Regions from separate parts of the Streptomyces sp. NPDC023838 genome, predicted to be linked through region 1. Evidence: predicted binding sites of a transcription regulator. Region 1 holds the regulator's gene; the other holds the start of a gene.
What was found. Region 1 encodes HrcA, which represses chaperone genes, less so after heat shock. Its sites were predicted from a motif close to TTNGCACTCNGNNNNNCNGAGTGCNAA; they were not measured.
Positions count from the first base shown of each region.

Region 2: the regulator HrcA is predicted to act here: its motif matches at 3,734-3,760, upstream of groL (chaperonin GroEL).

Region 1 is NZ_JBFAAD010000021.1:1,031-15,425, reverse strand. Features, by position in the region: gene AB0G17_RS24015 (long-chain fatty acid--CoA ligase) at 1-1,869, shown strand, start outside; gene AB0G17_RS24010 (response regulator) at 1,966-2,571, opposite strand; gene AB0G17_RS24005 (HAMP domain-containing protein) at 2,581-6,774, opposite strand; gene AB0G17_RS24000 (SpoIIE family protein phosphatase) at 6,906-8,792, shown strand; gene hemW (radical SAM family heme chaperone HemW) at 8,958-10,190, shown strand; gene AB0G17_RS23990 (thioesterase family protein) at 10,208-11,023, opposite strand; gene AB0G17_RS23985 (DUF3097 domain-containing protein) at 11,187-12,017, opposite strand; gene AB0G17_RS23980 (MBL fold metallo-hydrolase) at 12,065-12,787, opposite strand; gene hrcA (heat-inducible transcriptional repressor HrcA) at 12,991-14,007, shown strand; gene dnaJ (molecular chaperone DnaJ) at 14,008-14,395, shown strand, end outside.
Region 2 is NZ_JBFAAD010000018.1:125,652-140,046, reverse strand. Features, by position in the region: gene AB0G17_RS22500 (MurR/RpiR family transcriptional regulator) at 1-345, shown strand, start outside; gene murQ (N-acetylmuramic acid 6-phosphate etherase) at 388-1,305, shown strand; gene AB0G17_RS22490 (hypothetical protein) at 1,366-1,836, shown strand; gene groL (chaperonin GroEL) at 1,948-3,570, opposite strand; gene AB0G17_RS22480 (cold-shock protein) at 3,902-4,105, opposite strand; gene AB0G17_RS22475 (MoaD/ThiS family protein) at 4,546-4,821, opposite strand; gene thrC (threonine synthase) at 4,859-6,154, opposite strand; SAM riboswitch class I at 6,172-6,299, opposite strand; gene AB0G17_RS22465 (glucosyl-3-phosphoglycerate synthase) at 6,463-7,410, shown strand; gene AB0G17_RS22460 (trehalose-6-phosphate synthase) at 7,486-8,886, shown strand; gene otsB (trehalose-phosphatase) at 9,044-9,886, opposite strand; gene AB0G17_RS22450 (DUF3263 domain-containing protein) at 10,067-10,312, opposite strand; gene AB0G17_RS22445 (extracellular solute-binding protein) at 10,503-11,723, opposite strand; gene AB0G17_RS22440 (ROK family protein) at 12,029-13,078, shown strand; gene nagA (N-acetylglucosamine-6-phosphate deacetylase) at 13,078-14,223, shown strand; gene AB0G17_RS22430 (1-phosphofructokinase family hexose kinase) at 14,293-14,395, shown strand, end outside.

The DNA.
Region 1 (14,395 bases):
TTGATCGAGAACCGCCCACCGTCCGTGGCGGCCCTCTTCGTCCAGCGCGTGGAGGCCACTCCTGACCTGGAGGCCTATCGCCATCCGGTCCCGGCCGCCGACGGCCAGGGTCCGGACGAGTGGAAGTCGCTGAGCTGGGGGCAGGCCGCCGAGCGGGTCTACGCGATCGCGGCCGGGCTCGCCGATCTGGGCGTGACCTCCGAGCAGCGCGTGGCGCTCTCCTCCTCCACCCGCGTCGAGTGGATCCTCGCGGACCTCGGCGTGATGTGCGCGGGCGGCGCGACCACCACCATCTACCCGCAGACCAACGCAGAGGAGTCGGCGTACATCCTGAGCGACTCCCAGAGCCGGGTGCTCTTCGCGGAGAACGCGGCGCAGCTGGCCAAGGCGCGCGAGCGCCGCCCGGAGCTGCCGGAGCTCAAGCACGTGGTGGTCTTCGACGCGGCGGGCGCCGAGCCCGTGGAGAGCGACCCCGAGGGCTGGGTGCTCACCCTCGCCGAGCTGGAGGCGCGCGGCGCCGCGTATCTGGAGAAGAACCCGGACGCGGTCAAGGAGCGGATCGCGGCGATCACCTCCACCCAGCTGGCCACGCTGATCTACACCTCCGGGACGACCGGCCGCCCCAAGGGCGTGCGTCTGCCGCAGGACAACTGGTCGTACATGGCCAAGGCCATCGCCGCGACCGGGCTGATCAGCAGCGACGACGTGCAGTACCTGTGGCTGCCGCTCGCGCACGTCTTCGGCAAGGTGCTGACGTCCGGGCAGATCGAGGTCGGCCACGTCACGGCCGTCGACGGCCGGGTCGACAAGATCATCGAGAATCTGCCGGTGGTCCAGCCGACCTACATGGCCTCCGTGCCCCGCATCTTCGAGAAGGTCTACAACGGGGTCGCCGCCAAGGCGCGGGAGGCCGGCGGCGCCAAGTACAAGATCTTCCAGTGGGCGGCCGAGGTCGCCCGGGAGTACGCCAAGGTCACCCAGGACAACTTCCGGCGCACCGGCCGGGCGAGCGCCCCCTTCGGCCTCGCCGCCAAGCACAAGGTCGCGGACGCGCTGGTGTACGCGAAGATCCGTGACGCGTTCGGCGGGCGGCTGCGCGCCGCTGTCTCGGGCTCGGCCGCGCTCGCGCCCGAGATCGGCTTCTTCTTCTCCGGCGCCGGGATCCACATCCTGGAGGGGTACGGGCTCACCGAGACCAGCGCCGCCTCCTTCGTGAACCCGGGCGAGGCCTACCGCACGGGCACGGTCGGCAAGCCGCTGCCCGGCCTGGAGGTGCGCATCGCCGACGACGGCGAGATCCTGCTGCGCGGCCCCGGCATCATGGAGGGCTACCACAACCTGCCCGAGAAGACCGCCGAGGTGCTGGAGTCGGACGGCTGGTTCCACACCGGCGACATCGGCGAGCTCTCGCCCGACGGCTATCTGCGGATCACCGACCGCAAGAAGGACCTGATCAAGACGTCGGGCGGCAAGTACATCGCGCCGGCCGAGGTCGAGGGCCAGTTCAAGGCGGTGTGCCCGTTCGTCTCCAACATCCTGGTGCTCGGCGCCGACCGGAACTTCTGCACCGCGCTGATCGCGCTCGACGAGCCCGCGATCCTGGGCTGGGCGAAGGACCACGGGGTCACCGGGTCGTATGCCGAAGTGGTCGCCAACCAGGAGACGGTGGCGCTCATCGAGGGCTATGTGAAGCGCCTCAACGAGGGCCTGCAGCGCTGGCAGACCATCAAGCAGTTCCGGCTGCTGCCGCGTGACCTCGACGTGGAGCACGGCGAACTGACGCCGAGCCTCAAGCTGAAGCGCCCGGTGGTGGAGCGCGAGTACAAGGCGCTGATCGAGGACATGTACTCGGGGTCGCGGGAGGCGTAGCGGGTACGGGAAGCGGGGCGTGGTCGAGATCGGCCGCGCGCCGGTACGGGATGCGGGGCGCGGCTGAGGGCTGCCGCGCGCCGGTACGGGGCGTGCTCAGCCCCGTCCCCGTCTCATCTCCCGGATGATCTCCTCCAGGGACGTCAGCTGGTCGCGCAGGTCGCCCGCCCCGGCGGGGTTCCCGCGCGCCAGCTCGTTCTCGATCGCCGCCAGCCGTCGGGCGATCTCGCCGAGCTGCTTCTGCTCGCGCGCGAGCAGCCGCTCCAGCTGGCGGTTCTTGCGGTGCAGCTCCAGGAACACCGTGACCTTGGCCCGCAGCACCCAGGGGTCGAACGGCTTGGTGAGGAAGTCCGCCGCCCCCGTGGCGTACCCCCGGAACGCATAGCCGCTGTCGCCCTCCGTGCCGGTCAGGAAGATGATCGGCACGTTCTTCGTCTGGTCGAGCCGTTTGATGTTGGTCGCGGTCTCGAAGCCGTCCATGCCCGGCATGCCCACGTCGAGCAGCACCACCGCGAACGTCTGTCGCAGCAGCGCCTTCATCGCCTCCTCGCCCGAACGCGCCCGTACCAGGGGCTCGTTGAGCGGTCCGAGGACGGCCTCCAGGGCGACCAGGTTGTCCTCCATGTCGTCGACCAGGAGGATGCTCGCCCGCTCGTCCGTCCGCTCGCTCTCCCGGTAGCCGGGTGATCCCGCTGTCCTCATCGTGTCGCCTCACGTGGTCGGCGGAGCCGTGGCGGGCTCCCCGGGGCCGCTCGACTGCTTCGGTACGGAGACGCTCCCCGGAGGCACGCTCTTCGGGGGCCCGCTCTCCGGAGGCACGCTCTCCGGGAGCCCGCCGCCCTCGCCGTCCGGGTCGAGCAGGCCGCAGACGACGGTGAGCAGCCGGTCCACGTCGACGGGCTTGGGCACGTACTCGTTGGCGCCCTGGGCGATCGACTTCTCGCGGTCGCCGGGCATCGCCTTCGCGGTGAGGGCGACGATGGGCAGCTCCGTCCACAGGGGGCTGCGTCGGATGGCCTCGATCGTCTCGTACCCGTCCATCTCGGGCATCATGATGTCCATCAGCACCAGCTCGACGTCCGGGTTGCGCTCCAGGGTCTCGATGCCCTCGCGGCCGTTCTCCGCGTACAGCACGGGCATCCCGACCCGGCCGAGCACATGGGTGAGCGCGAAGACGTTGCGGATGTCGTCGTCGACGATCAGTACCCGCCGCCCCGGCAGCACCTGGCCCGCCCGGCCCTCCTTCCACTGCTCCAGCCTGGTGGTGGTCGGCCAGGCGTCGTCCTGGTCGGGCAGCAGCACGTGCTCGGCGGCGACCGGCCCGGCCGCCTCGACGGTGAGCTCCGGGGGCTGGTCGGGCTCGCCCGTCACATGGCCGGGGTAGCGCACCGGCACGTACAGGGTGAAGGTGGAGCCGTTGCCCGGCTCGCTCTCGGCGATGATCCGGCCGCCGAGCAGGCCCGCGATCTCGCGGCTGATGGAGAGGCCGAGGCCGGTGCCGCCGTACTTGCGGTTGGTCGTGCCGTCGGCCTGCTGGAACGCCTCGAAGATCACCGGGAGTTTCTCCGGCGCGATGCCGATGCCCGTGTCGGTGACCGCGAAGGCGATCAGGTCGTCCGTGCCGCCCAGCACCCCGTTGTCCGGGTCCTTGATCCGGTTGACGCGGAGCTCGACGCGGCCGGAGGAGGTGAACTTGATCGCGTTGGAGAGGAGGTTGCGCAGGATCTGCTGGAGCCGCTGCTCGTCCGAGTACATCTCGCGCGGCACGTCCTCGCCCACCGCGACCTCGAAGGCGAGGCCCCGGTCGAGGGTGATGGGGCGGAAGGTGGCGTGGACGTAGTCGAGCACCTTGATGAGCGGCAGCTTCTTGGGCCGTACGTCCATCCGGCCGGCCTCGATCTTCGACAGGTCCAGAATGTCGTTGATCAGCTGGAGCAGGTCGGAGCCGGAGCGGTGGATCGTGGCGGCGAACTGGACCTCCTGGTCGGAGAGGCGGTCGTCCGGGTTGTCGGAGAGCAGCCGGGCCAGGATGAGCAGCGAGTTGAGCGGGGTGCGCAGCTCGTGCGACATGTTCGCCAGGAACTCCGACTTGTACTGGGAGCTGGTCGCGAGCAGCGCCGCCTTCTCCTCCAGCTCGGCGTTGGAGCGCTGCAGCTCGGCCTGCTGGCGCTGGAGTTCGTCCGAGCGCTCCTGGAGCTGGATGGCGAGTCGCTGGGACTCGCTGAGCAGCGATTCCGTACGGGAGTTGGCGATGATGGTGTTGATGGCGACGCCGATGGTGTTCACGAACTGGTCGAAGAAGGCCAGGTGGACGTCGGAGAAGCGGGAGAAGGAGGCCAGTTCGATCACGCCGAGGAGCTTGTCCTCGAAGAGGATCGGGATGATCACGACACTGGCCGGGGACGCCTCGCCCAGACCCGAGTTGATCTTGATGTAGTCCGGCGGCGCCTCTTCGAGCAGGATCCGCTTCTTCTCCAGGGCCGCCTGGCGCACCAGCCCGTGGCCCGGCATGCCGGTGGTGTCGACGGTCGCGCCCTGCGCCGAGCCGTATCCCGCGATGAAGGCGAGCCCCTTGGTCGTCGACGTCGTACGGGACGGGGTGCCCTCGTTGTCCGGGTCGGCCAGGAAGAACGCGCCGTACTGGGCGTTCACCAGCGGGGTCAGCTCGCGCAGGATCAGGTCCGCGACCTCCATCAGATCGCGGTGGCCCTGCATCAGGCCCGCGAGCCGGGCCAGATTGGACTCCAGCCAGTCCTTGGCGCGGGTCGTCTCGCGCAGGTTGGACACCATCAGGTTGATGTTGTCCTTCAGCTCGGAGACCTCGCCCCGGGTCTCCACGGTGATCGAGCGGGACATGTCGCCCTGGGCGACCGCCGAGGCCACCTCGGCGATCGCGCGGACCTGGGTGGTGAGGTTGAGGGCGAGTTCGTTGACGTTGGTGGTCAGGCGCTTCCACGTGCCGTACACGCCCTCGACCCGGGCCTGGCCGCCCAGCTGGCCCTCGGAGCCGACCTCGCGGGCGACCCGAGTGACCTCGGAGGAGAACGAGGAGAGCGTGTCGACCATGGTGTTGATGGTGGTCTTCAGCTCCAGGATCTCGCCGCGCGCGTCCACGTCGATCTTCTTGGAGAGGTCGCCCTGGGCCACCGCCGTCGCCACCTGGGCGATGTTGCGGACCTGCGAAGTCAGGTTGTCGGCCATGTAGTTGACGTTGTCGGTGAGGTCCTTCCAGACCCCGGAGACGCCGAGGACCTGGGCGCGGCCGCCGAGCCGCCCGTCCGTGCCGACCTCGCGGGCGACCCGGGTCACCTCGTCCGCGAAGGCGCGCAGCTGCTCCACCATCGTGTTGACGGTGTCCTTGAGCTCCATGATCTCGCCGCGCGCGTCGACGGTGATCTTCTTGGAGAGGTCGCCGTTCGCGACGGCCGTCGTCACCTGGGCGATGTTGCGGACCTGCGAAGTGAGGTTCGACGCCATGAAGTTGACGTTGTCCGTCAGGTCCTTCCAGACCCCGGAGACGCCCCGCACCTGCGCCTGGCCGCCGAGGTTGCCTTCCGTCCCGACCTCGCGGGCGACCCTGGTGACCTCGTCGGCGAAGGCGGAGAGCTGGTCGACCATGGTGTTGATGGTGCTCTTCAGCTCCAGGATCTCGCCCTTGGCCTCGACCGTGATCTTCTTGCCGAGGTCGCCCTGGGCCACCGCCGTCGAGACGAGCGCGATGTTGCGGACCTGGGAGGTGAGGTTGTCGGCCATGAAGTTGACGTTCTCGGTGAGGTCCTTCCAGACCCCGGAGACCCCCCGGACCTGGGCCCGCCCGCCCAGATTCCCCTCGGTTCCCACCTCGCGGGCGACCCGGGTGACCTCGTCGGCGAAGGCGGAGAGCTGGTCGACCATGGTGTTGATGGTCGACTTGAGCTCCAGGATCTCGCCCTGGGCGTCGACGGTGATCTTCTGCGAGAGGTCGCCGTTGGCGACGGCCGTCGTCACCTGGGCGATGTTGCGGACCTGCGAAGTGAGGTTCGACGCCATGAAGTTGACGTTGTCGGTGAGGTCCTTCCAGACCCCCGAGACGCCCCGGACCTGGGCACGGCCGCCCAGTCGGCCCTCGGTGCCGACCTCGCGGGCGACCCGGGTCACCTCGTCCGCGAAGGCGGAGAGCTGGTCGACCATCGTGTTCACGGTGAGCTTCAGTTCGAGCAGCTCGCCGGTCGCCTCGACCGTCACCGTACGGGTCAGATCGCCCCGGGCCACCGCCGTGGTCACCGCGGCGATGTCGCGGACCTGGGCGGTCAGCCGGGAGGCCATGGTGTTGACGGCCTCGGTCACGTCCCGCCAACTGCCGCTCAGCCGCTGCACCTTGGCGCGACCGCCCAGCCGCCCCTCGGTGCCGACCTCGCGGGCGACCCGGGTCACCTCGCCGGTGAAGAGGGAGAGCTGGTCCACCATCTTGTTGACGGCCCGGCCGAGCCGGCGCAGATCGCCGCGCAACTGGCGGTTCCCGTCGTGGAGATCGACCCGCTGGGTCAGATCGCCGCCCGCCACCGCGTCCAGCACGCGCGTCGCGTTCGCCGCCGGTACGACCAGGGCGTCGATCAGCGTGTTCGCGCTCGCCACCCCCGCCGTCCAGGCGCCCTGTCCTGGGCTCGCGGAGAGCCGCTCGTCCAGGCGTCCGTGCCGCACGACCTCGCGGCGCACCCGCAGCAGCTCGTCCGTGAAGTGCTGGTTGCGCACGGCCACTTGATTGAAGATCGCCGCCAGCTCGGCGGGCATGCCCTCGTGGGTCTCCTGCAGCCGTACGCCGAAGTCGCCGTCGCGCAGCGCGGTCATCGCGGCCAGCAACGGGCGCAACTCCAGCGCGCGGATCCACTCCCCGTCCCCGGGCGGCACGGCACTGTCTCTGTTCATCTCGGCCCACTTCAGTGACTCGGCGCTTATGGGCCCGCTCAGTCTGTCACTCTGTCGGTGTCATGAGGTGCGCAATGTGAGAACCGATCGGGAGCCGCACCGTGGGGTCCATTCCAACGCAGCGGGAGAGCGTGAACCGCCCGCTCCGCCCGGCGCCTTCCCCGGACGCGCCGGAGCGCGGGACCGGGTCCGCCGCCCGCACCAGTCTGCCCGGCAACCCGCTCGCGCCGTCCGCCGCCCGCCGCTTCGTGCGGGCCGCGCTCGCCGACTGGACGGCGCAGGGGGCGCCCGGCGCCGCGCGGCTCGACGACCGGGCCGCCGACGACGCGGCGACACTCGTCAACGAGCTGGTCACCAACGCCGTGGTGCACGCCGGCACCACCGTCGAGCTGGTCTGCCGCCTGGAGCCGGCCGCCGGGGACGAGCCGGCCGCGGTGGTGATCGAGGTCTCCGACCACCACCCCTCCCGGGTCGTACGCAACGAGCCGCGCGGGGTGCGCGAGCCGGGCGCGCCGGAGTACGGGCGGGGCCTGCACCTGGTGGCCGCGCTCGCCGAGTGCTGGGGGATCACCTACCGCACCGGCCTGAAGACGGTGTGGGCGCGGCTGCTCCTCGACGTGGAGGACGCCTCCCGCGTCGAGGGGGACCCGGACGCCGACGAGCGGCTCCAGCGCGGCCTGCGCGCCGCCGGGATACTGGCCACCCCGCCGCGCGGCGCCCCCTTGGGGCAGGACCGCGACTGGGTGAACCGGGGCGCCCTCTCCTTCCTGGCGGAGGCCTCCGACCTGCTGGCGGGCCAGTTCGACGAGGACATGATCGCGGCGCTCGCCGGGCAGCTCCTGGTGCCCCGGCTCTGCGACTGGTGCGCGATCTGGCTCGACCCGGAGGCCGGCGGCCCGGCCGGAGAGCCCCGGCTCGCCCGGGTGTGGCACGCCCGCGAGTCCGGGATCGAGGAGCTGCGGGCGGTCCTGGAGAAGGAGCCGCCCCGGCTGCCGGAGTCGGCGCGCGGCGGCCCGGTCCCGATGCCGTGGCCGGGCCCGCGGGACGGCGACGGGGCGGCGCTCGCGTACCGGATGGTGGCGGGCGGCCGGGCCGTCGGCGTGCTGATGCTGGGGCGGGCCGGGATGGCACGCATCCCCGACGAGGTCACCGGTCTGGTCGAGGACTTCGTACGCAGGGTGGCGCTGGCGATCGGCGCCGCCCGCCAGTACACCCGCCAGGTCACCATCAGCCGGGTGCTCCAGCGCGGACTGCTGCCCGCGAGCGTGGCGGAGATCCCCGGCGTCGACAGCGCGCTGGTCTACCAGCCCAGCGGCGAGGGGGTGGCGGGCGGCGACTTCTACGACCTGTTCCCCGGCGCCGACGGCCGCTGGTGCTTCGCGCTCGGCGACGTCCAGGGCAGCGGCCCCGAGGCGGCGGTCGTCACCGGTCTGGTCCGGCCCTGGCTGCGGCTGCTCGCCCGCGAGGGGTACGCGGTGCACGACGTGCTCGACCGCCTCAACAAGCTGCTCGTCGACGACGGGGTCGAGGCGGCGGAGGCGGCCGCCCGGATGGTCGCGGCGGCGGGCGGCCGCGAGGTGACCGAGGGCCCGCAGGCACGCTTCCTCTCCCTCCTCTACGGCGAGCTGGTGCCGGTCCCGCAGGAGCAGGGCGGCGGCGTCCTGTGCACCCTGGCCAGCGCCGGGCACCCGCTGCCGCTGCTGCTGCGGCCCGATGGATCGGTGCGGGCGGCGGCGGTGCCGCAGGTACTGATCGGCGTGGTGGAGGGCGCGGCGTACGAGAGCGAGAGCTTCCGGCTGTTGCCCGGGGACACCCTGCTGTGCGTCACGGACGGGGTGACCGAGCGCCGCTCCGGGCGGCATATGTTCGACGACGGCGACGGGCTCGCGGCGGTGCTCGCGGGGTGCGTGGGGATGACGGCGACGGGCGTCGCGGCGAGCGTCAAACGGGCGGTGTACGCGTTCGGGACGACGCCGCCGGAGGACGACCTGGCGCTGCTGGTGCTCCAGGCGCGGTGACCTCGGGCGGTCGGCGGGGCCCCGGGGGGCGGGTCGCGGGGCGCTCGCACGCCGGCGTGGGCGTGCGGGTCGGCGGGACCCGGGGGGCGTGGGTCGCGGGGGGCTCGGGGGCGTCGGCGCGGGCGTGCGGTGAGGGGGCGCTCCCCGGTGGCGGACAATGGGGTCATGCCTTCCGTACTGCCCGATGGTGAGCCCATGCCCGAGGACGGGGCGCTGCCCGGTTCCGCCCTGGAGGGCGCGGGGGAGCGGCCGCTCGGCTTCTACCTGCACGTTCCCTACTGCGCCACGCGCTGCGGGTACTGCGACTTCAACACGTACACCGCCACCGAGCTGCGCGGCTCCGGCGGCGTCCTGGCGTCCCGCGACAACTACGCCTCCACGCTGACCGACGAGATCCGCCTCGCCCGGAAGGTGCTCGGGGACGACCCCCGCCCGGTCCGTACGGTCTTCGTCGGCGGCGGCACCCCGACGCTGCTCCCGGCGGCCGACCTGGTGCGCATGCTGGCCGCCGTACGCGACGAATTCGGCCTGGCGGACGACGCCGAGGTGACGACGGAGGCGAACCCGGAGTCGGTGGACCGGGCCTATCTGGAGGAGCTGCGCGCCGGGGGCTTCAACCGGGTCTCCTTCGGCATGCAGAGCGCCAAGCAGCACGTCCTGAAGATCCTGGACCGCACGCACACGCCGGGCAGGCCCGAGGCGTGTGTCGCGGAGGCGCGGGCGGCGGGCTTCGACCACGTCAACCTGGACTTGATCTACGGGACGCCCGGGGAGACGGACGAGGACTGGCGGGAGTCGCTGGCTGCGGCGGTGGGGGCGGGCCCGGACCACATCTCCGCGTACGCACTGATCGTCGAGGAGGGCACCCAGCTGGCGCGCCGGATCCGCCGGGGCGAGGTCCCGATGACGGACGACGACGTCCACGCGGACCGCTATCTGATCGCGGACTCGGTGCTGGCGGCGGCGGGCTTCCACTGGTACGAGGTGTCCAACTGGGCCACCACGGAGGCGGGCCGCTGCCTCCACAACGAGCTGTACTGGCGGGGCGCGGACTGGTGGGGCGCGGGGCCCGGGGCGCACAGCCACGTCGGGGGCGTGCGGTGGTGGAACGTGAAGCACCCCGGGGTGTACGCGGCGGCGCTGGCGGACGGGCGCACGCCGGGGGCGGGCCGTGAGGTGCTCGCTCCCGAGGACCGCAGGGTCGAACGCATCCTCCTGGAGCTCCGCCTCCGCGACGGCTGCGCCCTGTCCCTGCTGCGCCCCGCGGGCCTGGCGGCGTCCCGCCGCGCCCTGGCGGACGGCCTGCTGGAGCCGGGTCCGTACGACGAGGGGCAGGCGGTGCTGACGCTGCGGGGCAGGCTGCTGGCGGACGGGGTCGTCCGGGACCTGGTGGACTGAGCCGCGGGCCTCCTGCTTCAGCCACCGGCCAGCGGGCGGACCGTGAGGATCTGTTCGGCGTGGCCGACGGGTCCGCGCAGGTCGTGCAGGACGGTGCTGGTGAGCCCCTGTCCGGACGGGCCGAAGGAGACGGTGGTGTCCAGCCCCGTCCACGGCCCTTCCGGCTGCCGGTGCAGATGGATCGTCAGGTCGAGGTTCGGGAACATCCACGCGGTGGGGTCCTGCTGGACGGCGATGCCGTTCGCGGTGTCCACGCGCGCGATGTACGAGGCGAGGGCGCTGCTCGGCTCGCCCGCGACCAGGTCGTGGGGCGAGGACATCCAGGCCGCGGTGCGCCCCTTGCGGGCCGGAGGCACCCGGCGGACGTCGAGGGACGAGACGTACCCTCCGCTCCACTGTTCGTCCATCGCCCAGGCGGTGAGCTCCTCGGGGGCGGGGAGCCGCTCGTGGGGGCTGTCGGCGACGGCCGAGGTGTCGAGCGACGCCAGCAGCCAGGCGCGGGCGCGGACGACGGGGCGGCCGGCGATGGTCACGGTCGCTTCGAGCAGCTCGATGGTCCGGCCGGGCCGCACGGTCTCGACGGTGATCTCGCACTCGTCCAGCGCGATCCGGCCGAGGATGTCGTAGCTGATCCGCGCGAGGACGAGACGCCCCGGCCGCGCCGCGAGGTGCCGCTCGACGGCGTGCACGACGAGCCCCGCGAGCGGGGCGAAGTGCTGCTCGTCGGCGTTCCAGGCGCCGCCCGCGTGGGCGGTGGGCTTGTAGGAGCACGCGCCCGTCCGCTCGTAGTAGCTCTCGCGGCAGCTCTCGCGCGCGGCGACACCTGGGGTCACGGGATCCGTCTCCTTGAGCGGGGCAGCGGGTGCGGGTTCTGCATCCGGGGTGCGGGGGCGTAGCCCCGCTGGGGGTGCAAGGGCCGAAGCCCCCGCTGGGGGGGCCGGGGGCGCAGCCCCGGGAAAACCCCCTTCCCCTCGCCCACCCCCGCCCCCGGGGGGTTCAGGGAAGGGGCGGGGTGGGGCCCGCGACCGGGGCCGTCACGAAGTCGATCAGCTCCTCCACCCGGCCCAGCAGCTCCGGCTCCAGATCCCGGTAGGAGCGGACCCGGGACAGGATCCGCTGCCACGCCGCCCCCGTGTTGGGCGGCCACCCGAGCGCCCGGCACACCCCCGTCTTCCAGTCCTCGCCCCGCCGCACCACCGGCCACCCGGCAATCCCCACCGACGCCGGCTTCACCGCCTCCCACACGTCGATGTACGGATGCCCCGCCACCAGCACGTGCTCGCCCGTGACCGCCGCCGCGATCCGGGACTCCTTGGAGCCGGGCACCAGGTGGTCGACCAGGACGCCCAGGCGCGCGTCGGGGCCGGGTGCGAAGTCCGCGACGATCGCGGGGAGGTCGTCGATGCCCGAGAGGTACTCGACGACGACCCCCTCGATCCGCAGGTCGTCGCCCCACACCTTCTCCACCAGCTCCGCGTCGTGGCGGCCCTCGACGTAGATGCGCCCCGCGCGTGCGACCCGCGCCCGTGCCCCCGGCACCGCCACGGAGCCCGAGGCCGTGCGCGCCGGGCGCGAAGGCGTGGGCGCCGGCGGGCGTACCAGCGTGACCACCTTCCCCTCCAGCAGGAAGCCCCGCGCCTCCAGCGGGAACACACGCTGTTTGCCGAAGCGGTCCTCCAGCGTCACCGTCCCCGCCTCACAGCGGAGCACCGCCCCGCAGAACCCCGTCGTCACCTCCTCGACGACCAGGTCGAGCTCGGCGGGCACCTCGGGGGCCGGGGTCCCCTTCTTCCAGGGCGGGGTCAGGTCCGGGCTGTAGCTGCGCATTCAGATGAGAATACGGGCGGCCCATGTGCCCATATGGGTGTACGCCATTACGACACGCCGAATTCCGCCGCGAGTTGGGCCCGCTGCGCCCGTACGAACGCCGCGTCCACCACCGCCCCGTGCCCCGGCACGTACACCGCGTCCTCGCCGCCGAGATCGAGCAGCCGGTCGAGCGCGGCGGGCCAGCGGGTGCGGACCGCGTCCGGGCCCGCCTGCGGCTCGCCGGACTCCTCGACCAGGTCGCCGCAGAAGACGATCTCGGGGGAGGACGAGGTGGCCGGGACCAGGAGCGCCAGGTCGTGGCCCGTGTGGCCGGGGCCCACGTTCGCCAGCAGCACCTGCCGCCCGCCCAGCTCCAGCGTCCACTCGCCCGTCACGAAGTGGTGCGGGCGCACCAGCAGGTCCGCCGCCTCGGCGGCCTGCTCGGCCGGCACCCCGTGCGTGACGGCGTCGGTCCGCAGCGCGTCGCCGTCCAGGATCCGGTCGATGCCCACCGCCCCGTACACCTCCGCCCCCGAGAACGCGGCCGTGCCGAGCACGTGGTCGAAGTGCGGATGGCTGAGTGCGATGTGCGTCACCCGGCGACCCAGCAGCGCCTGCGCCTGGGCGCGCAGCTCGGCGCCCTCGCGCAGGGTGGAGCCCGTGTCGTACAGCAGGACGGCGTCCTCGCCGGCGACCAGGCCGGCCGTGGCGTCCCACCCCGGGAGCCTGCGGCGGCCCACGCCGTCGCCGAGCCGCTCCCAGCCGAACTCTTCCCATCTGACGTCCATGCCGTGACGCTATCCCGGGCGGTCGGGGACGGCGCCCGGCCGCGCCGCCGCACCGCGCCGCTCCACCGCGCGGCGAGCGTCACGGGCGGCCGCCCTTGCTAGGGGTGTACCGGTCGGCCGTACACTGGCCGGGGGATTGCTGGCACTCGAACGCACAGAGTGCCAGGCAGAGCGCCTAGGGACGACAGCTGGAGGTGTGCGCGGTGCTCAGTGAACGCAGACTTGAGGTCCTGCGCGCCATCGTCCAGGACTACGTCGGGACCGAGGAGCCGGTGGGCTCGAAGGCCCTGACCGAGCGCCACGCGCTGGGTGTCTCCCCGGCGACCGTGCGCAACGACATGGCGGTGCTGGAGGAGGAAGGGTTCATCGCCCAGCCCCACACCAGCGCCGGGCGCATTCCCACGGACAAGGGCTACCGGCTGTTCGTCGACCGGCTCGCGGGCGTCAAGCCGCTGTCGTCGCCGGAGCGGCGGGCCATCCAGAACTTCCTGGACGGGGCCGTCGACCTCGACGACGTCGTGGCGCGCACCGTGCGGCTGCTCGCGCAGCTGACGCGGCAGGTCGCGGTCGTGCAGTACCCGTCGCTGACGCGGTCCACCGTGCGGCACGTGGAGCTGCTGTCGCTGGCCCCGGCCAGGCTGATGCTGGTGCTCATCACGGACACCGGGCGGGTCGAGCAGCGCCTGGTGGACTGCCCGGCGCCGTTCGGCGAGACCTCGCTGGCGGACCTGCGGGCCCGGCTCAACAGCCGGGTGGTGGGGCGCCGCTTCGCGGACGTCCCGCAGCTGGTGCAGGACCTGCCGGAGTCCTTCGAGCCGGAAGACCGAGGAACCGTTTCGACGGTGCTCGCCACCCTGCTCGAAACCCTGGTCGAGGAGACCGAGGAGCGGCTGATGATCGGCGGCACCGCCAATCTCACCCGCTTCGGACACGACTTCCCCCTGACCATCAGGCCGGTGCTGGAGGCGCTGGAGGAGCAAGTGGTGCTCCTCAAGCTGCTCGGCGAGGCCAAGGAATCGGGCATGACCGTACGAATCGGGCATGAGAACGCCCATGAAGGGCTGAACTCCACGTCCGTCGTCTCGGTCGGCTACGGTTCGGGCGGCGAAGCCGTCGCAAAACTCGGCGTGGTCGGACCGACCCGCATGGATTACCCCGGAACGATGGGAGCGGTACGCGCAGTGGCACGTTACGTCGGACAGATCCTGGCGGAGTCGTAAGTGGCCACGGACTACTACGCCGTACTGGGCGTACGCCGCGACGCATCGCAGGACGAGATCAAGAAGGCGTTCCGGCGCCTGGCGCGTGAACTCCACCCGGACGTGAATCCGGACCCGAAGACGCAGGAGCGCTTCAAGGAGATCAACGCCGCCTACGAAGTCCTCTCGGACCCGCAGAAGAAGCAGGTCTACGACCTCGGCGGCGACCCCCTGTCGTCCTCCGGCGGCGGTGGCGCGGGCGGCTTCGGCGCGGGCGGCTTCGGGAACTTCTCGGACATCATGGACGCGTTCTTCGGCAACGCGGCGCAGCGCGGCCCGCGCTCGCGCACCCGCCGGGGCCAGGACGCCATGATCCGCCTGGAGATCGACCTCAACGAGGCGGCCTTCG
Region 2 (14,395 bases), on a different contig from region 1:
GTGCAGCTGCGCTCGGGGGACGCCGCCGTCGCCATCACCCACTCCGGCTCCACCGGCGACGTCATCGAGCCGCTGCGCGTCGCCTTCGACCGGGGCGCCACCACGATCGCCATCACCGGCCGTCCCGACGGCCCCGTCTCCCAGTACGCCGACCACATACTGACCACCTCGACCGCCCGCGAGAGCGAGCTGCGCCCGGCCGCGATGTCGTCCCGGACGAGCCAACTCCTCGTCGTGGACTGCCTGTTCATTGGCATCGCCCAGCGCACGTACGAGACGGCCGCCCCCGCGCTCGCCGCCTCCTACGAGGCGCTCGCCCACCGCCACAGCCCGCGCACCCGCTGACCCCGGGTGCCCTCGCACACGTACGGAAAGAGCACCGCTCCCATGACTTCCACGTACGGGGAACTCCGCGCCCAGCTGGCCCACCTGACCACCGAGGCGTTCCGGCCCGAGCTCGCCGACATCGACCGGCTGCCGACCGCCGAGATCGCCCGGATCATGAATGGCGAGGACGCCACGGTCCCCGCCGCCGTCGCCGCCCAACTGCCGCGCATCGCCGCCGCCATCGACGCCACCGCCGAGCGGATGGCCCGGGGCGGGCGGCTGGTCTACGCGGGCGCGGGCACCGCCGGGCGGCTCGGCGTCCTGGACGCCAGCGAGTGCCCGCCGACCTTCAACACCGACCCCGCCCAGGTCGTCGGGCTGATCGCGGGCGGTCCTGCGGCCATCGCCACGTCCGTCGAAGGGGCCGAGGACTCCAAGGAGCTGGCCGCGAAGGACCTGGACGGGCTCGGGCTCACCCCGCTCGACACCGTCGTCGGCGTCTCCGCCTCCGGCCGCACCCCGTACGCCGTCGGCGCCGTCGAACACGCCCGTGCGCGCGGGGCGTTGACGGTCGGCCTGGCCTGCAACACCGGGTCCGCCCTGGCCGCCGCCGCCGAGCACGGCATCGAGGTCGTGGTCGGCCCGGAGCTGCTCACCGGCTCCACCCGGCTCAAGTCCGGCACCGCCCAGAAGCTCGTCCTCAACATGATCTCGACGATCACGATGATCCGGCTCGGCAAGACGTACGGGAACCTCATGGTCGACGTACGGGCCTCCAACGAGAAGCTGCGCGCCCGCTCGCGGCGGATCGTCGCGCTCGCGACCGGCGCGGCCGACGAGGAGATCGAGTCGGCCCTCACGGCCGCCGACGGCGAGGTGAAGACGGCGATCCTGATGCTCCTCGCGGACGTGGACGCGCCGACGGCGACGCGCCGCCTGGAGCGGGCCGACGGCCATCTGCGCACGGCACTGACGTAGAGGGGGAAGCCGCAGGGGGGCGCCAACTCCCGGGCGGCGCCCCCGTCTTAGGCTCTCGTCATGACCACGTCCGACCGCGAGCCCGAACCCGTCTTCCTGCGCCTCAACGGCCGGTTCGCCTACAACCCCGCCCATCCCGTCGGCCTCGCCCTCATCCTCCTCACCCTCGCCTTCGTCGCCGTCGCCATCCTCGTCGTGAACGACCAGACCGACTGGAGCGAAGGCGAACTGCGGGACGCCGCCCACCAGGCGGCGCACGACCTGGACGGGTCGACCCAGCGCAACATCGACCCGTCCCAGCGGTTCTCCGGCGACGACTACGCGCGGACGATCGAGGACGCCATGAAGAACACCGGCGCGGCCCAGTGGTTCGTCGACCCGATCGTGCTGCGCGGCCACGGCGAGGACCAGGGGGCGTACGACATCACCGGCTCCGGCACGCACGCGGCGTTCTGCATGCACCTCACCGTCAGCCCGTTCGGCGATGGCCAGGCGGTGATCGGGGCCCGGGTCACGGACGGCGCCTGCTGAAGGCGCCTGCTGAACCGTGCCGCCCCGGACACGCCGAAGGGCGGCACCCCCGGCGTGGGGTGCCGCCCTTCGTCCGTACTACGTGACCGGGCTACCGATCCCTCAAGGGGATCAGAAGTCCATGTCACCGCCCGGCATGCCGCCCGGAGCGGCCGCGGCGGCCTTCTCCGGCTTGTCGGCGATGACGGCCTCGGTGGTGAGGAACAGCGCGGCGATCGACGCGGCGTTCTGCAGCGCGGAGCGCGTGACCTTCGCCGGGTCGATGATGCCCTCGGCGATCATGTCGACGTACTCGCCGGTCGCGGCGTTCAGACCGTGGCCGACGGCCAGGTTGCGCACCTTCTCGACGACGACGCCGCCCTCGAGACCACCGTTGACGGCGATCTGCTTCAGCGGGGCCTCCAGGGCGAGCTTCACGGCGTTGGCGCCGGTCGCCTCGTCACCCGACAGGTCCAGCTTCTCGAAGACCGAGGAGGCCTGGAGCAGGGCCACGCCGCCACCGGCGACGATGCCCTCCTCGACGGCCGCCTTCGCGTTGCGAACGGCGTCCTCGATGCGGTGCTTGCGCTCCTTGAGCTCCACCTCGGTGGCGGCGCCGGCCTTGATGACGGCCACGCCGCCGGCCAGCTTCGCCAGGCGCTCCTGGAGCTTCTCGCGGTCGTAGTCCGAGTCCGAGTTCTCGATCTCGGCGCGGATCTGGTTCACGCGACCGGCGACCTGCTCGCTGTCACCGGCACCGTCGACGATGGTGGTCTCGTCCTTGGTGATGACGACCTTGCGGGCGCGGCCGAGCAGGTCGAGGCCCGCGTTCTCCAGCTTGAGGCCGACCTCCTCGGAGATGACCGTGCCGCCGGTGAGGATGGCGATGTCGTTCAGCATCGCCTTGCGGCGGTCGCCGAAGCCCGGGGCCTTGACGGCGACGGACTTGAAGGTGCCACGGATCTTGTTCACGACCAGGGTCGACAGGGCCTCGCCCTCGACGTCCTCGGCGATGATCAGGAGCGGCTTGCCCGACTGCATGACCTTCTCGAGGAGCGGCAGCAGGTCCTTGACCGAGCCGATCTTCGAGTTGACGATCAGGATGTACGGGTCGTCGAGCGCGGCTTCCATGCGCTCCATGTCGGTCGCGAAGTACGCCGAGATGTAGCCCTTGTCGAAGCGCATGCCCTCGGTGAGCTCCAGCTCCAGACCGAAGGTCTGGGACTCCTCGACCGTGATGACGCCTTCCTTGCCGACCTTGTCCATCGCCTCGGCGATGAGCTCGCCGATCTGGGTGTCGGCGGCGGAGATGGAGGCCGTCGAAGCGATCTGCTCCTTGGTCTCGACATCCTTCGCCTGCTCGAGCAGCGCACCGGAGACGGCCTCGACGGCCTTCTCGATGCCGCGCTTCAGAGCCATCGGGTTGGCGCCGGCGGCCACGTTGCGCAGACCCTCGCGGACGAGCGCCTGGGCGAGAACGGTCGCGGTGGTCGTACCGTCACCGGCGACGTCGTCCGTCTTCTTGGCGACTTCCTTGACCAGCTCGGCGCCGATCTTCTCGTACGGGTCCTCGAGCTCGATCTCCTTGGCGATGGAAACACCATCGTTGGTGATCGTGGGGGCGCCCCACTTCTTCTCGAGGACGACGTTGCGGCCCTTGGGGCCAAGGGTGACCTTGACGGCGTCGGCGAGCTGGTTCATCCCGCGCTCGAGACCGCGCCGTGCCTCCTCGTCGAACGCGATGATCTTGGCCATGTGAAGTGGTCCTCCCGGACAGGGGTGGATTGCTCCGGATCGAGGAGGCGCCCGCGACGGACGGCCTGCGCGCCTTGTGGTTCCTTGCCCCACGCGGCTCGCGGGCCTCACCGACCCGATCCTGATTCTGTCACTCTCACTCGGAGAGTGCTAACGCCAATGATTAGCACTCGACCCAGGAGAGTGCAAGGCCGTCCCACGGTCCCGGCCGTGTCCGGCCACCTCCGCGGCGGGGACCACGGACCCCGGACACACACGTGGGGCCCGCATCCATTTACAGAGGATGCGGGCCCCACGGGCCTGTATGCGTCGGTGGCCGATCGCGCCGAGATCAGACGGCGAGCTTGACCATGTCCGCCTGCGGACCCTTCTGGCCCTGCGAGATCTCGAACTCGACTCGCTGACCTTCTTCAAGGGTGCGGTACCCGTCCATCTGGATCGCGCTGTAGTGGACGAAAACATCCGCACCACCGTCGACCGCGATGAAGCCGTACCCCTTCTCCGCGTTGAACCACTTGACGGTGCCCTGAGCCATGCCTAACTCCCCTATTACTGGCCCTTGCACGGGACCGCACTTCGCGGACCCGGGTCAGACCTCCACCCTCCGACAGGAGAGGGTGTGCGCCGGAACGCGTCGACCGCGGCTGAATGTATCTGCCCAACTGCCCTCTGCAACAGGTCAATCGGACGAGAATTCCGGGCACGGGTCGGGAGCGGAATGCCGCCTATTCCAGCATTCCAGGGCAAGTCGGGCCGGGCAAAGCGCACTTACGGAGCAAAAAGCTCGAACACTTTGACTGCATCTCGACGCCGGTTCGTCGCGTTCTCATATGCGCGTGGCACACACAGCGAAGGGGACTTCCCCACTGTACCGCGCTCAACCACACTGAATTGCCCCCTCCGCTTAGCTTGCGGAGGGGGCAATTCAGGTAACGCGGCGTAGGTTCAGCACCCGGTCGGCACCGTGCTTGACGGTCAGCCTCCGGCGACGGCCGGAATGATCGAGACGCCCGCCCCGTCCGGCGTCGCCGTCTCCAGGCCCTGCTCGAAGCGGACGTCGTCGTCGTTGACGTACACGTTGACGAAGCGGCGCAGCTTGCCCTGGTCGTCCAGGACCCGGGCGGCGATCCCGGTGTGGTTCTTCTCCAGGTCGGCGATGACCTCGGCGAGGGTGGCGCCCTCGGCCGCGACCTCGGCCTTGCCGCCGGTGTACGTACGGAGAATGGTGGGGATGCGGACGTTGACGCTCATGGGTTCTGCCCTTCCGTCTTCCGAAGCGAGGTGGAGGTCAGCCGGCCAGGCCGGCGTCGCGGAACGCGTCCAGGCTCGGGCGGATGGTCGCGGTCGGTCCAGTGGTCGGCGCCACCGCGTCCAGGGTCTTGAGGCCGTCACCCGTGTTGAGGACGACAGTAGTCAGGCTCGGGTCGAGCAGCCCGTTCTCGATGAGCTTCCGTGTGACGCCGACCGTCACGCCGCCCGCCGTCTCGGCGAAGATGCCCTCGGTCCGGGCGAGCAGCTTGATCGCGTCCACGACCTGCTCGTCGTTCACGTCCTCCACCGCGCCGCCGGTGCGCCGGGCGATGTCCAGGACGTACGGGCCGTCCGCCGGGTTCCCGATGGCCAGGGACTTGGCGATGGTGTTCGGCTTCTGCGGCCGTACGACGTCGTGACCGGCCTTGAAGGCCGTCGACACCGGAGAGCAGCCCTCCGCCTGAGCACCGAAGATCTTGTACGGCCGGTCCTCGACCAGGCCCAGCCTGATCAGCTCCTGGAGCCCCTTGTCGATCTTCGTGAGCTGCGATCCCGAGGCGATCGGGATGACGATCTGGTCCGGCAGCCGCCAGCCGAGCTGCTCGCAGATCTCGTACGCGAGCGTCTTGGAGCCCTCGCCGTAGTACGGGCGCAGGTTCACGTTCACGAAGCCCCACCCCTCGCCGAGCGGGTCCCCGATGAGCTCCGAGCAGAAGCGGTTGACGTCGTCGTAGTTGCCCTCGATGCCGACCAGCTCGCCGCCGTACACCGCGGCCATGACGACCTTGCCCTGCTCCAGGTCGTGCGGGATGAACACGCAGGAGCGGAATCCGGCCCGCGCGGCGGCCGCGCCGACCGCGCCGGCGAGGTTGCCGGTGGAGGAGCAGGAGAGCGTGGTGAAGCCGAAGGCGCGGGCGGCCTCGACGGCGATCGCGACGACGCGGTCCTTGAAGGAGTGCGTCGGGTTGCCGGAGTCGTCCTTCACGTAGAGGCCGCCGGTGACGCCCAGCTCACGGGCGAGATTGTCGGCCTTGACGAGCTTGGTGAATCCCGGATTCAGGTTGGGCTTTTCAGCCACATTGGCCGGAACAGGCAGCAGGGGCGCATAGCGCCAGATGTTGTTCGGGCCCGCTTCGATACGCTTGCGCAGCGCCTCGGGGTCACCCGTCGGAAGGTCGTACGCGACTTCGAGCGGCCCGAAACACAGGGCGCAGGCGAAGATCGGTCCGAGGTCGAACCGCTCGCCGCATTCCCGGCAGGAAAGCGCGACGGCGGGACCGAGGTTCACAGTGGTGGCGGCATTGGCGGTGTTGTCAACGGTCTGCACAGCCATGATGGCGAGGCCCTTTCTCCTCATCTTCCCCATGGCGCATTTCGCCATGAGACGGAATTGGCACCTTCCCCACCGTGACCTCGCGGTCGGCAGGAGGGTTGCCGGGACTTCAACGGGCCGTTCCCTCAGTCCCTCTGGATGAGCGCTGTGGCACTGGGTCCAGGACCCAGGCATTTGTCCGCGCGGCGACCCCGACATGCGACGGTCATCCGCGTTGTTCAAGACTGTAACCGAAGGCCCGGACGGTTGAGATAGTCGTCCGAACCGCGAGATGGATCACAGAGGCCCGCACAAGGAGGCGCACGGTCGTGTTGGAAGAGGTGGAGCGCTGGCTGAGCAGGCGTTCCTGGTCGGCGGCCGACCGCCCGCTGGACGCGCTCGTGGCCGCCAAGCGCCGTACCGCCACCACGGTCAGCGTCGTCCTGCCGGCGCTCGACGAGGAGGCCACGGTCGGGCGGATCGTCGGGGCGATCCGGCGCGAGCTGATGACCGCCGCCGTGCCGCTGGTGGACGAGCTGGTGGTGATCGACTCCGGCTCCACCGACCGTACGGCCGAGGTCGCGGCGGCCGCCGGTGCCCGGGTGGTGCACCGGGACGCGATCCTGCCCCGGATACCGGCCCTGCCCGGCAAGGGCGAGGTGCTGTGGCGCTCCCTGCTGGTCACCACGGGTGACATCGTCTGCTTCATCGACGCGGACCTGAGGGACTTCGACCCCGCCTTCGTCTCCGGCATCGTCGGCCCGCTCCTGACCGATGCGGACGTGGACTTCGTCAAGGCGATGTACGACCGGCCGTTCGGCGACACCCCAGGTCAGGGCGGCCGCGTCACCGAGCTGGTGGCCCGGCCCCTGCTCAACCTGCACTGGCCGCAGCTAGCCGGTTTCGTGCAGCCGCTGGGCGGTGAGTACGCGGCCCGCCGCTCGCTGCTCGAACGGCTGCCGTTCCCCGTCGGTTACGGAGTGGAGCTGGGGCTGCTCGTCGACGCGCTGCACACGGTGGGCCTGGACGCGCTGGCCCAGGTCGACGTGGGCGTGCGCAAACACCGCCACCAGGACGGGCAGGCGCTCGGCCGGATGGCCGCGGCGATCTACCGCACGGCCCAACTGCGGCTGTCCCGGGCGCACTTGGTGCGCCCGTCGCTGACGCAGTTCGAGCGGGGCGAGGAGGGGTTCGTCCCGCGTACGTACGCGGTGGACACCGAGGAACGGCCGCCGATGCGGGAAATCGGGGAGTACGCGGTGCACCGGGCGGCGTAAGGGGGCGTGACCGTCGGGGGCCGGTGCCTCGGTTCGCACGTTTGAGGCATTCCGCTACGGGCTAGGTTCGTCTCCATGGTCTCCGCGCGCGCTGCCCAGGTCGGTCCTCAGATCCTCGTCGCGTCCAACCGCGGCCCGGTCTCGTACGCCTTCGAGGCCGACGGGTCGCTCACACCCCGCCGGGGCGGAGGCGGCCTGGTCTCGGGCCTCTCCGCGATCGGCTCCGAGGCGGACACCCTGTGGGTGTGCTCGGCGCTCGGCGACGGCGACCGGGAGGCCGTGCGGCGCGGGGTGGGCGAGGCGGGCGTGCGGATGCTCGACATCGAGGCGTCGGTGCACGCGGCCGCGTACAACGGGATCGCCAACTCGGTGCTGTGGTTCGTCCACCACATGCTCTACCAGACGCCCCTGGAGCCGGTCTTCGACGCGGAGTTCCGCCGCGAGTGGGGCGCGTACGAGGCGTACAACCGGGCCTTCGCGGCGGCGCTGGCGGAGGAGGCGGCCGAGGGAGCCTCGGTGATGGTCCAGGACTACCACCTGGCGCTGGTGCCGGGCATGCTCCGCGAACTCCGCCCCGACCTGCGGATCGGCCACTTCTCGCACACGCCGTGGGCGCCGCCGGAGTACTTCCGGATGCTCCCGGACGACGTGGCCCGGCAGCTGCTGCGGGGGATGCTCGGCGCGGACCGGCTGGGGTTCCTGACCCACCGCTGGGCGGACGCGTTCACGCGCTGCTGCGAGGACGCGGTGGGGGGCCTGGGGACCACCCGGGTCGGGGTGCACGGGCTCGGCGCGGACGCGGAGTTCCTGCGGCGGCGGGCGCACGAGCCGGACGTGGACGAGCGGCTGGTGGCGCTGCGCGAGCAGATCGGGGCGGGCCGCAAGACGATCGTGCGGGTGGACCGCACGGAGCTGTCCAAGAACATCGTGCGCGGCCTGCTGGCGTACCGGCAGCTGCTCCTCGACCACCCGGAGTGGCGGGAGCGGGTGGTGCACGTGGCGTTCGCGTACCCGTCGCGGCAGGACCTGGCGGTGTACCGGGACTACACGGCGGAGGTGGCCAGGACGGCCGAGGAGATCAACTCGACGTTCGGTACGCCGGGTTGGACCCCGGTGATCCTCCACGTCAAGGACGACTTCGCGCGCTCGCTGGCGGCGTACCGGCTGGCGGACGTGGCTCTGGTGAACCCCATCCGGGACGGCATGAACCTGGTGGCCAAGGAGGTCCCGGTGGTCTCGGACGAGGGGTGCGCGCTGGTGCTGTCGCGGGAGGCGGGGGCGTGGGAGGAGCTTCGGGAGGACGCGGTCTGTGTCAACCCGTATGACGTGATGGGGACGGCTGCGGGGCTGTTCGCCGCGCTGTCCATGTCGCCGGGCGAGCGCTCGGACCGCTCCAAGCGACTGGCCGCCGCGGCGACGGCGCTGCCGCCGCAGCGGTGGTTCCTGGACCAGCTGGGGGCGCTACGCGAGGCCTGACGCCCCCGGGGCGTAAAGGTGTTTCCCGGGGCTTCGCCCCAGGACCCCCCGTTTGTCTGCGGACCGTGTGTGGCTGGTCGCGCAGTTCCCCGCGCCCCTTGAATGCCGCTGCGCGGCATTCAAGGGCGCGGGGCTGTGACATGTGCGGGGTGGGGCCCTAAAGCCGGTCCGCCAGGGCCGTCAGGAACTTGACCACGCCCACCGGCCCCGCCACCGACACATCCGCCCGTTCCGACACCTCCACCACCTCCGTCGAGCCGCTGCACACCAGCAGCCCCGGCACCCCGTCCGAGCGGAGTTTCTCGACCGCCGCGAACGCGGGCAGGTCGCCGAGGTCGTCGCCCGCGTACAGGACCGCCCCCGCCCCCACCTCCCGCAGGTACTCCGCCAACGCCACCCCCTTGTCCATCCCCGGAGGACGCAGCTCCAGGACGAGGCGGCCGGGCTCGAGGATGAGGCCGTGGCGGGTGGCGAGGGCCTCCAGGGGGTCGCGCAGCGCGGCGTACGCGGCCTCGGGGTCCGTGGCCCGCCGCGTGTGGACCGCGACCGCCTGCCCCTTCTCCTCGATCCACGTGCCCCGCCACGCCCCGTGCGCGTCCAGCACCCCCGGCAGCTCGGCCCGCGCGGCCGTGACGCCGGGGTGCGGCGCGGGCGCGTGGACCGTACCGGTCACCGCGTCCCAGCGCTCGGCGCCGTAGTGGCCCAGCACCACCAGGTGCTCAAGGCCCGGTACGCCCGCGAAGCCCCCGTACCGTACGGCCACTCCCGCCGGACGCCCGGTGATCACGGCGACCGAGGCGACCTTCGGGGCGAGGGCGGCGAGGGCGGGGACGGCGCCGGGGTGGGCGCGCGCCTGTTCGGGGTCGGGGACGATCTCGGCGAGCGTGCCGTCGAAGTCGAGCGCGATCACGGCCCGCTCGGGCGCGGCCAGGATCGCCGCCAGCGCCTCGCGTCCGGCGGAGGTGGCAGGGGTCGGCAGGGAATGCGTGTGGCTGCCCATGCCACGACCCTAGCGGCGCGGACCGGATCACAGCCATGGCGGGAGGGCGTTCAACCGCGGTCAACTGCGATCAGTCAAGGCCAACCACGGCCAGCCACGGCCAACTGCCGCCGACCGCAGCCAGCCACGGTCAACGGCCGCCGAACGCGGCCACCCGCAGCCACCCGCAGCCCACCCCGGTCAACCGCGCCGCTCGCGCTGCTCCTCGCGTATCCGGCGCAGGCGGTTCACCGTGACCGGGTCGTGGGCCAGCGCCCGCTCGTCGTCGAGCAGGGCGTTGAGGAGCTGGTAGTAGTGCGTCGGCGAGATCCCCAGTCGCTCGCGCACGGCCCGCTCCTTGGCCCCGGGCCCGGTCCAGGACCGCCGCTCGATGGCCAGTACGGCCCGGGCCCGCTCGCTCAGCCCACCCTCGTCGTGGTCAGTCATACAAGCCAACGTATAGCCGACGCGTGACAACCCGCCCGGCTCCGTTCTTCTGCGGGCCGGTGGGGGCTGGTCGCGCAGTTCCCCGCGCCCCTGAAAATGCCGCTGCGCGGCAATCCCCTGGCCGCCCCGAAGGGGCGCATGGAACTGCGCGAGCAACCCACCACTCAGCCGCAGACGAACCCCGGGCCAACTACTCCGCGTTCTCCGCCTCCGTGGCCACCTTCGCGATCCCCTCCAGTACCGACCGGGGGTCCCCCTCCGGCGACACCGCCCCGCCGATCCGCTTCTTGATCGTCTCGCTCACCTTGGGCCACGACGTCTTGCCCACCGGCGGCAGCTCCGACGTCGGCAGGGCGGCCAGGAACTCCTTGAGCTCCGCGTGCTTGCCGTTGTTCTGCATGGTCTGCGACGCCGTACGGGTCGCGGGCAGCAGGTCGTACTTGTCCGCGAACGCCAGCACGTTCTGGTCGCTGAAGGTGAAGTCGAGGAACTTCCCAATCTGCTCGCGGTGGCCGTTCTGCTTGAAGCCCATGATCCAGTCGGCCACGCCCATCGACGCCTTGGCCTTGCCCTCGGTGCCGGGCAGCGGGACCATCCCGTACTTCACGCCCTTCTTCTTGGCCTGCTCCATCAGCGACGGGTGCCCGTTGAGCATGCCGACCTCGCCCTTGGCGAACGCGTCGAAGGCCGCCTGCCGGTTCAGCTTGCCCGGCGCGACGGGGCCGGTCAGGCCCCCCTCGACCAGGTTCCTCTTCAACCAGTTGAGGGTCTTGACGTTCTCCGGCGAGTCGATGTCGTACCCGGAGATCTGGTTGACGTAACCGCCGCCGCCGCTGAGCAGCCACATCATCGTCTCGGCCTGGGCCTCCTCGCTGCCGAGCGGCAGCGCGAACGGGGTCTTGACCCCCTTGGCCTTCAGCGCCTTCGCGTCGGCCTCCAGCTGGGCCCAGGTCTGCGGCGGCTTGATGTGCGCCTTGTCGAAGAGCGCCTGGTTGTAGAAGAGCAGGCGCGTGGAGGCCACGAAGGGGATGCCGTACTGGACGCGCTTCATCTCGCCCGCGTCCGCCAGCGGCGCCAGGAAGTTCGCCTGGACGGGGATGGAGAGCACCTGGTCGACGGAGTAGAGCTTGCCGGCCGCCGCGTAGTCCGAGTACGCGCCGATCTGCGCGATGTCGGGGGCCTTGCCCGCCTTCACCATCTCCGCGACCTTGGCGTCGACGACGTCCCACGAGTAGACGGAGACGTCGACCTTGATGCCGGGGTTCTTCTTCTCGAAGTCGGCGACGACGTCGTTCCAGTACGCCTTGGTGCTGCTGCCGCCCGCGATGTCGTAGTCGGCCGCGACCAGCTTGAGGGTGACGCTGCCGGAGCCGCTGTCGCTGCCGCAGCCGGTGAGGCCCGCCCCCGCCATGCCGAGTGCGGCGACCGCCGCCGTCAGACCGATGAAGCGCCGCTGCACGTGCTCTGTCCCACCCTCGTTGTTCGCCAGTCGGTCCCCCGTGAACGTCCTGTTCGCAACGTCCTGTCTACATGAGCTGCGATCTTCCCTTGCGGCCGGGGCTGAGGTCTACACCAATTGGGTATCACTTGCGCAACTTCTGCCGCCGCCGTCCCACCCGTACGGCCGTAATCCGGGCGGCACTTGGGAAAACGCTTACCCCGCCACCCGGCGAGTGGACTAGACCTTTCGTGGGTGAACGCGCGAGACTGTCCCCCGTGAGACACGTCATCGCCCTGGATGTGGGCGGCACCGGGATGAAAGCCGCCCTCATCGGGGTGGACGGCGGCCTGCTGTACGAGGCGCGCAGGCCCACCGGCCGTGAGCGCGGCCCCGAGGCCGTCGTCGAGACCATCCTCGACTTCGCCGCCGAGCTGCGGACGTACGGCGAGGAGCACCTCGGCGAGAGCGCCGTCGCGGCCGGAGTCGCGGTGCCCGGCATCGTCGACGCCGAGAACGGCATCGCGGTCTACGCGGCCAACCTGGGCTGGCGTGACGTCCCCATGCGGCGGCTGCTGAGCGAGCGGCTGGACGGTGTGCCCGTCGCCCTCGGCCACGACGTGCGCACCGGCGGCCTCGCCGAGGGCCGGATCGGCGCGGGCCGGGGCGCCGACCGCTTCCTGTTCATCCCGCTCGGCACCGGCATCGCCGGGGCCATCGGCATCGACGGCCGCATCGAGCCCGGCGCCCACGGCTACGCGGGCGAGATCGGCCACATCGTGGTGCGCCCCGGCGGCATCCCCTGCGGCTGCGGCCAGCGCGGCTGCCTGGAGCGGCTCGCCTCCGCCTCCGCCGTCACCCAGGCGTGGGCCGAGGCCAGCGGCGACCCGGACGCGGACGCGGCCGACTGCGCCAAGGCCGTCGAGTCCGGCGACCCGAGGGCGGCCGCCGTGTGGCAGGACGCCGTGGACGCGCTCGCGGACGGCCTGGTCACCGCGCTCACCCTGCTCGACCCGCGCACGCTGATCATCGGTGGCGGACTGGCCGAAGCCGGGGAAACCTTGTTCGTACCGCTGCGGGCGGCCGTCGAGGAGCGCGTCACATTCCAGAAGCTGCCCACGATCGTCCCGGCGGCCCTCGGCGACACGGCGGGCTGCCTGGGCGCGGGCCTGCTCGCCTGGGACCTGCTCACCGACACCCGCGAAGCCGCCCCCACGACGACCGCCCCCGCCCAGTCCACGGGTACTACGCAGTCCCCCGGCACCACCGGCACCACCGGCACCACCGACTCCACCGACTCCACCGACTCCTCGGAGGTAACCGCCTGATGGCCACCAGCAAGGTTCTCTCCGGCGCCCGCGTCGTCCTGCCGACCGGGGTCGTCGAGGACGGACGCGTGATCGTCGAGGGCGGGAAGATCGCCGGAAGTGCGCCGGAGGGCGCGGACCGCGTCGACCTCACGGGCCACTGGGTGGTCCCCGGCTTCGTCGACATGCATGTGCACGGCGGCGGCGGCGCCTCCTTCACCAACGGCACGGTCGACGACGTCCTCACGGGCGTCCACACCCACCGCCTGCACGGCACCACCACCATGGTCGCCTCCACCGTCACCGGCGAGATGGACTTCCTGGCCCAGCGGGCCGGGCTGCTGTCCGAGCTGGTCGAGCAGGGCGACCTGGCGGGCATCCACTTCGAGGGCCCGTTCATCTCGCCGTGCCGCAAGGGCGCCCACAGCGAGGACCTGCTGCGCCACCCGGACCCGGCCGAGGTCCGCAAGCTGATGGACGCGGCCCGGGGCACCGCCAAGATGTTCACGCTCGCCACCGAGCTCCCCGGCGGCCTGGACTCCGTACGGCTGCTCGCCGAGCACGGCGTGATCGCCGCCATCGGCCACACCGACGCCACGTACGAGCAGACCGTCGAGGCGATCGACGCGGGCGCCACCGTCGCCACCCACCTCTACAACGCGATGCCCGCGCTCGGCCACCGCGCGCCCGGCCCGATCGCCGCCCTCCTGGAGGACGAGCGGATCACCGTGGAGCTGATCAACGACGGCACGCACCTGCACCCCGCCTCGCTCGAACTCGCCTTCCACCACAAGGGCGCCGACCGGGTCGCCTTCATCACGGACGCCATGGACGCGGCCGGGTTCGGGGACGGGCTCTACCACCTCGGGCCGCTGGAGGTGGAGGTCAAGGAAGGCGTCGCCCGCCTCGTGGAGGGCGGCTCGATCGCGGGCTCGACCCTGACCCTGGACCGCGCGTTGCGCCGCGCGGTGACCATCGACGGCCTCTCCGTCGAGGACGCCGTCCGCGCGCTGAGCGCCAACCCGGCGCGGCTGCTCGGCGTGTACGACAAGGTCGGATCGCTGGAGCCGGGCAAGGCCGCTGACCTGGTGGTCCTGGACGAGCACTTCGCACTGAAGGGCGTGATGCGCCGAGGCGAGTGGATCGTCAGCCCCTCGGCCTCATGACGGGAGGGTGGCCGGATTCCGGGGCTGTGGGGTCTGGGCCGGCCACCGTCCGTTTGGCATGATCACCCCGTGATCCTGACCGTCACGCTGAACACGGCACTCGACCTCACCTACCGGGTCCCCGAGCTCGTCCCGCACGCCTCCCACCGGGTGGACGAGGTCACCGAACGCC